2 regions of the Streptomyces sp. NPDC048637 genome follow, and region 1 is predicted to be linked to the other one. Evidence: riboswitches for the same ligand, from Rfam matches in the RefSeq annotation. Region 1 holds a riboswitch; the other holds the start of a gene.

What was found. A riboswitch is a leader RNA that binds a small molecule or an ion and turns the genes downstream of it on or off. The one in region 1 is predicted to bind ZMP and ZTP.
Region 2: another riboswitch for ZMP and ZTP. It lies ahead of glyA (serine hydroxymethyltransferase); the one in region 1 lies ahead of AB0C46_RS12145 (bifunctional 5,10-methylenetetrahydrofolate dehydrogenase/5,10-methenyltetrahydrofolate cyclohydrolase).

The regions. Positions count from the first base shown of each region.
Region 1 is NZ_JBEZHQ010000007.1:10,287-13,680, reverse strand. It holds gene AB0C46_RS12150 (NADH:flavin oxidoreductase) at 1-244, shown strand, start outside; gene AB0C46_RS12145 (bifunctional 5,10-methylenetetrahydrofolate dehydrogenase/5,10-methenyltetrahydrofolate cyclohydrolase) at 435-1,289, opposite strand; ZMP/ZTP riboswitch at 1,311-1,399, opposite strand; gene AB0C46_RS12140 (hypothetical protein) at 1,513-2,451, opposite strand; gene AB0C46_RS12135 (hypothetical protein) at 2,614-2,934, shown strand; gene AB0C46_RS12130 (hypothetical protein) at 3,065-3,286, shown strand; gene AB0C46_RS12125 (SPFH domain-containing protein) at 3,392-3,394, shown strand, end outside.
Region 2 is NZ_JBEZHQ010000010.1:66,159-69,552, forward strand. It holds gene AB0C46_RS15610 (hypothetical protein) at 1-407, shown strand, start outside; gene rocD (ornithine--oxo-acid transaminase) at 702-1,907, opposite strand; ZMP/ZTP riboswitch at 2,037-2,128, shown strand; gene glyA (serine hydroxymethyltransferase) at 2,171-3,394, shown strand, end outside.

The DNA of each region.
Region 1 (3,394 bases):
CCGGCCGGCCCTCACCGTGGGCTCCGTCGGACTCGACAACGAGTTCATCGGGACGTTCAAGGGCGAACAGGCGGGCGTCGCCGGCATCGACCGGCTGCTGGACAGGCTGGAGCGGGACGAGTTCGACCTCGTCGCCATCGGGCGGGCCCTGCTCGGCGACCCGGAGTGGGCCGCCAAGATCTTCGAGGGTCGCACCGAGGCACTCGTGCCGTTCGACGCCTCGATGCTGCGGACATTGAACTGACCCTGGAAGCACCGGGCGCGGCCGATCCGGTGCCGCGCCCGGTGCCACCGCCCGTCACCATGGCAACTCACTGTCCCGCCATGGCCGTTCACGCCTCCGAGGAGGATCGCCCACCGACCTCGTGATCACACGGACGGCCGCGAGCCGGGCGGACGTTTCCGGCCTCTTACCGCGCCCCGGCGGGCGGCGGTCAGACCGCGTTCAGCTGGGCGGCCGCGGCGTCGACGGTCTGGGTGAGCAGGGTGGCGATGGTCATGGGGCCGACGCCGCCGGGGACCGGGGTGATCAGGGCGGCACGGGTGCGCGCCGAGTCGAAGTCCACATCACCGACGTTGCCCGGGTTGGAGCCGGCGTCTATCACCACGGCCCCGGGCTTGAGGTGCTCACCGCGCAGGAACCGGGGCCGCCCGACGGCCGCGATCAGGACATCGGCCTCCTTGGTGAGCGACGCCAGGTCGGTGGTGCGGGAGTGGCAGTAGGTGACGGTGGCATTGCGGCCGAGCAGCAGCATCCCCACCGGCTTGCCGAGGATCGCGCTGCGGCCGACCACAACGGCGTGCTTGCCGGCCAGGTCGACGTCATAGTGATCCAGCAGCCGGAGGATGCCGCCGGGCGTGCAGGAGGCGAAGCCGTCCAGGCCGAAGCTCATCGCGGCGAAGGAGTGGCAGGTGACGCCGTCGACATCCTTCTCGGGGGCGATCGCCTCGAACGCGGCGCGCTCGTTGATGTGCGGGCCGGCCGGGTGCTGCAGCAGGATGCCGTGCACGGTGGGGTCGTTCGACAGTGCGGTGAGCGTGTCGACCAGCTCCGCGGTCGTGGTGGCGGCGGGCAGCGCGACATGCCGGGAGAGAATCCCGGCCTTGGCGCACCGGTTGCGCTTCATGCGTACGTACGTCACCGAGGCGGGGTCCTCGCCGACCAGGACCGTCGCCAGACACGGGGCCGTGCCGGTCCGTTCGGTGAGGGCCGCGGCGCGCCGGGCGGCCTGTTCGACGATGCTGCGGGCCAGTGTGCTGCCGTCCATGAGGCGGGCGTCCGGGGACATGGGCTACTCCTGAGCGTCGTGTGGGATCGCCCAGGCGCGCGGCACCGACCGTGGATGGCCGAGCCGCTCCCCGGTGGTACTCCACCCAAGCGCCAGTCACGGCTCGGCGCCCACTGTAATCGACAGCAGATTCGCCACCCGGGACGGCTCCGGTCACGGCCGTCACCGGCAGGCGGCGCGCTTCGACACCCGGATGCCTCCGGCGCCCGGCGGCACGGCCTCGTCACCCTCCTCCCTGACCGGGTGCGGAGAGGGGTGGTTGGGGAGCGGCGGTGGCCTCCCACTGGCTGAGGATGCCGTCCCAGTCGTGTTGGGCGGCGGTGATGGCGTTGGCATCCCAGGTGGGCTGGGTGGGCTGCTGATACTGCTGGTGTTCCTCGTACACCCGGTATTCCTGGTACTCCTGCGTTTCCGGGTAGCTCTGGTACGGCTGCTGCTTCCAGGGCTCCTGCTCGTAGTGCTCCCGTGGGGGCTGCTGTGGTCGCTCGCGCCAGGTCAGATGGGGGGTCTCGGGCTGTGGCTGTGGGGAGGGCGGGGGAGCGACCATCCGGCGGTGCCGCCCTGTGCGGTCCGGCGCGGGAGGCTGGACCGGGCGGCTCTCGGCGGACAGCTGTTGTGCGCGGGCCACCAGCAGCCGGACGTCGAGACCGAGTTCGGTGGCCAGGGCGGTGAGGTCAACTCCGCTGTGCCAGCTGCTCATCAGGACCGCGTCCAGCGCCGGTGCCCAGGCCGGTTCGGAGGGCTGGGGAGTGGCGACCGGGCCCGCCGGTGGGGGTGCCGCGGGGTGCCCGGCGGTCCCCTGCGCAGCCGCCGCCTGCGCGGGCTGCGGTGCGGGGGCCTGCGGTGCGGGGGCCTGCGGCGCGGGCTGCTGCGCTGCGGGGGGCTGCTCGCACGCGGGCTGGGCGAGCAGGCTCTTGGCGACCGCGCGGGCGTCGTCCTTGCCCACCGTGCGCCGGGCCAGCCGCACTTCGCGTTCGTCCAGGCCGAGCAGCTCCGCCACCACCGCGTCGCTGCCCACGGTCACGGCGAAGGCGGCCAGGGTCCGCGAACGGCGGGCCTCGGCCTCGTCGAGGAGCCCCTGCGTACGGCGGACCTCGTCATCGCTGCTGCAAAACGCCTGTGCGAGTACCGCGTGGCGCTCCCACAACTCCCTCGGTTCCATGACTGCGACAACGTTCCTTCGTCCGGATTGGACCGCTTCCCAGCTATAGATCACTGCATAAGGTGATATTCGATGGAGATCCGTCCCTGCCTACCAGGCAGAAGTACGGACGGCTGCAAAAATACGCAGTGACCCCAGCGTCGAAGAATCGTTTCTACGGCCATGAGCGTCCCCTCTTCCGGCACCGTCGCAGGTCACGGACAGACGTCCCTCCCCCGCCCCGGGCAGATGCCGCGGTGGATCACCGCGGAGGTCATCAGGCAGACACCGTTGTACGCCGGGCTGGTGAAGCAGTGGACCGAGCGCGCCGCCACGGTGCCCGGGGTCGCCGACCCCGAGTGGCAGCGCCTGGTCTCCTACCGTGCGCTGATGGAGGAGACCGAGATCGCCCTCACCGCCCTTCGGCCCCACCGTGCGCCCGACGTACTGCCCCCGAGAAAGCCGTCGGTCCCGGCGGCGCGCCCCGCCCGTCTGGAGGCCTGAACCCGGTCCGCGGCGGCTGCCGGACCAGCGGCGCAAGCGGCACCCCGGCCGGAGTACCGTTGAGTTGTCGAGGATTTCCCGCTGTCCGGCGGTTGCGCCGGCAGCGGCTGTGACCAGCGACGGAGCCCGGGTGAGCGCGACGGATGAGACGGACTTCAGCCCGATCGGGGTGATCGGGCGGGTGACCGTCTCGATCCCGGCCGACGGCCCGGGTGAGGTGCTGCTGCCCGTACGCGGCGGCTCCGAGGCCTTCGCCGCCTGGTCCCGCGAGCCCATCGCCCGGCACACACAGGTCATCGTGGTGGAGCGCACCTCGGCGCGGTCGGTGATCGTCGCGCCGCTGCCCGCGTGACCCGGCGGTCCCGCAGACCGTGGCCGGCCACGTGAGCACTCCCTTTTCCCGCGGCCGTCCCCGCAGCCCGACCGGGGCCGGTCGCACCGGACCAGGAGCCTTCCGATG
Region 2 (3,394 bases), on a different contig from region 1:
TGGTGCTCACCGCCTCGGGCCCCGTGGGGAGCCCGGTGTCCTTCGCCCTCCGGCCACTGGCGTACGACAAGGCTACGCAGGGATTCCAGTACAAAAACAACGATGACGGGACCGTGAGTTTCGCTCGCGGAACGTGGCCCGATCTGTCGTGCCTCCAGGATGGGGCGTCCTTGCTCGAAACGGCCTGCGGCTATGAAAGCGAAGGCAACCGTATAACTCCCAACGCCGAGCAGAAGTGGAAGTTCGAGCCGGCATCGGACGGCCTGGCCAATAAACTCCGCAACGTCGGTACGGACAAGTGCTTGACACGTAGTGGCAGTGATGTCCGCACCGAAACGTGCGCAGAGGACGTAAACCAGAATTGGAATCCGCTTGAGGGTCTTCTCCAGGGGATGCCCGAGTCCTGACGGTCGGCCTCTGGCGGGTGCCCGGTTCCTTATGGGGTGGGCGGGGCAGGTGGGAGGGCGGCCATCGCGAGGGTGATGTGCCGGTACCAGGGCCGGGTAGCGACGGACTTGGTAGTGGTCCAGGCCGCATTCACTGTTGGTGATCTGGCACCATTCCTCCCTTGCCACCGCCCGTGGCGGAGGCGTGAAACAACAACCAGTCACGCCACAGGTGGTTGGAGTACTGAACCAGTCACGCCACAGGTGGTGGAGTACGGAGGAGGCACACGAGGGCATCCCGCGTCCGGCCCCGCCTCATCCCTCCAGCACCCCCCGCAGCTGATCGAGCCCCCAGTCCAGGTCCTCCTTGCTGATGACCAGTGGCGGGGCGATCCGGATCGTCGAGCCATGGGTGTCCCTGACCAGCACCCCGCGCGCCATCAGCTGCTCGGAGATCTCCCGCCCCGTGCCGCGTGACGGGTTGATGTCCACACCGGCCCACAGTCCGCGGCCGCGCACCGCGTCCACCGCGCCGCCGCCCACCAGCAGCCCCAGCTCGCTGTGCAGATGTTCGCCCAGCTCGACGGCCTGCTGCTGGAATTCGCCGGTCCGCAGCATCGCGATGACCTCCAGTGCCACCGCGCAGGCGAGCGGGTTCCCGCCGAACGTCGACCCGTGCTCGCCCGGCGCGTACACCCCGAGCACCTCACGGGAGGACACCACCGCCGACACCGGCACCACCCCGCCGCCCAGCGCCTTGCCCAGCACATACATGTCGGGCACCACGCCCTCGTGCTCACAGGCGAAGGTCCGGCCGGTGCGGCCCAGCCCCGACTGGATCTCGTCGGCGATGAACAGCACGTTCCGGCTGCGGGTCAGCTCCTGTACGCCCGCCAGATAGCCCGGCGGCGGCACCAGCACGCCCGCCTCGCCCTGGATCGGCTCCAGAAGGACAGCGACGGTGTTGGCGTCGAGGGCCGCCTCCAGCGCCGCCAGGTCGCCGTACGGGACGATCTCGAAGCCGGGGGTGTACGGGCCGAAGTCGGCGCGTGCCTCGGGGTCGGTGGAGAAGGAGACGATGGTGGTCGTCCGGCCGTGGAAGTTGTTGTCCGCGACGATGATCTTCGCCCGGCCGTCCGGGACGCCCTTGACCTTGTAGCCCCACTTACGGGCCGTCTTCACCGCCGTCTCGACCGCCTCGGCGCCGGTGTTCATCGGCAGCACCAGCTCCATCCCGCACAGCTCGGCCAGCTGTGTGCAGAAGTCGGCGAACCGGTCGTGGTGGAAGGCGCGCGAGGTGAGCGTGACCCGCTCCAGCTGTGCCTTGGCCGCGTCGAGCAGCCGGCGGTTGCCGTGTCCGAAGTTCAGGGCGGAGTACCCGGCGAGCATGTCCAGGTAGCGGCGGCCCGCCACATCCGTCACCCAGGCACCCTCGGCGGTGGCCACGACGACGGGCAGCGGGTGGTAGTTGTGCGCGCTGTGGGCTTCGGCGGCGGCGATGCTGCGTTCCGTGGACGTCACCGGTGACTCCGTTCGGTAGGCCGTGCGGGCGCGGGCACTGCCGCGTCCCTCTCCATTGTTGCGCCCCGCCCGGGCCGTGGGCCTGCGAAGATCCGCCGGACAGGGCCCCGGGGGTGCCTTAGACTCTGCGGTGCGCACTGCGACTGGCGTACGGGGAAGCAACCTCGAGGAAGCGGTGCGCGGCAACCATCACGAGGTGCCGCCCCGCCTGGGCACCCCGGGACCACGACCGGCAACACCGATCGACCGCCCCGGAGGACGCCATGTCACTGCCCCTTTCGCATCCCGCGCTGAGCGCTGCCGACCCCGAACTGGCCGCGCTGGTCGGCGCCGAGGAACAGCTCCAGGCCGACACGCTGCGACTGATCCCCAGCGAGAACTACGTCTCCGCCGCCGTCCTGGAAGCCACCGGCACCGTCCTGCAGAACAAGTACAGCGAGGGGTACGCGGGCCGTCGCTACTACGAAGGCCAGCAGAACATCGACCGCGTCGAGACGCTGGCCGTCGAGCGGGCCAAGGCCGTCTTCGGTGTGGAACACGCCAACGTCCAGCCGTACTCCGGCTCGCCCGCCAACCTCGCCGCCTACCTCGCCTTCGCCGAGCCCGGCGACACCGTGCTGGGGATGGCGCTGCCGATGGGCGGCCACCTCACGCACGGCTGGGGGGTGTCGGCCACCGGCACCTGGTTCCGCGGCGTCCAGTACGGCGTCCGCCCCGACACCGCGCTGATCGACTTCGACGAGGTGCGCGACCTCGCCCGCAAGGAACGCCCGAAGATCATCTTCTGCGGCGGCACCGCCGTCCCCCGCACCATCGACTTCGCCGCCTTCGGCGAGATCGCCCGCGAGGTCGATGCCGTCCTCGTCGCCGACATCGCCCACATTGCCGGTCTGATCGCGGGCGGCGCCCACCCCTCGCCCGTACCGCACGCGGACGTCATCTCGACCACCACCCACAAGACCCTGCGCGGCCCGCGCGGTGCGATGCTGATGTCCCGGGCGAGCCACGCCAAGGCTGTCGACAAGGCCGTCTTCCCCGGTCTGCAGGGCGGTCCGCACAACCACACCACCGCCGCCATCGCGGTCGCGCTGCACGAGGCGGCCGCCCCGTCCTTCCGTGACTACGCGCATGCCGTCGTCGCCAACGCCAAGGCGCTCGCCGAGGCGCTGCTGGCCCGCGGCTACGACCTGGTCTCCGGCGGCACCGACAACCACCTGGTGCTGATCGACCTCACCTCGAAGGACGTCCCGGGCAAGGTCGCCGCGAAGGCGCTGGACCGGGCCGGCATCGTCGTCAACTACAACACCGTCCCCTTCGACCCCCGCAAGCCCTTCGACCCCTCCGGCATCCGCATCGGCACTCCGTCCCTCACCTCCCGCGGGCTGGGTACGGACCGGATGCCGCTGGTCGCCGAGTGGATCGACCGCAGCGTCCAGGCCGCGGCGAAGGGCGACGAGGAGGCGCTGACGGTGATCCGTGGCGAGGTC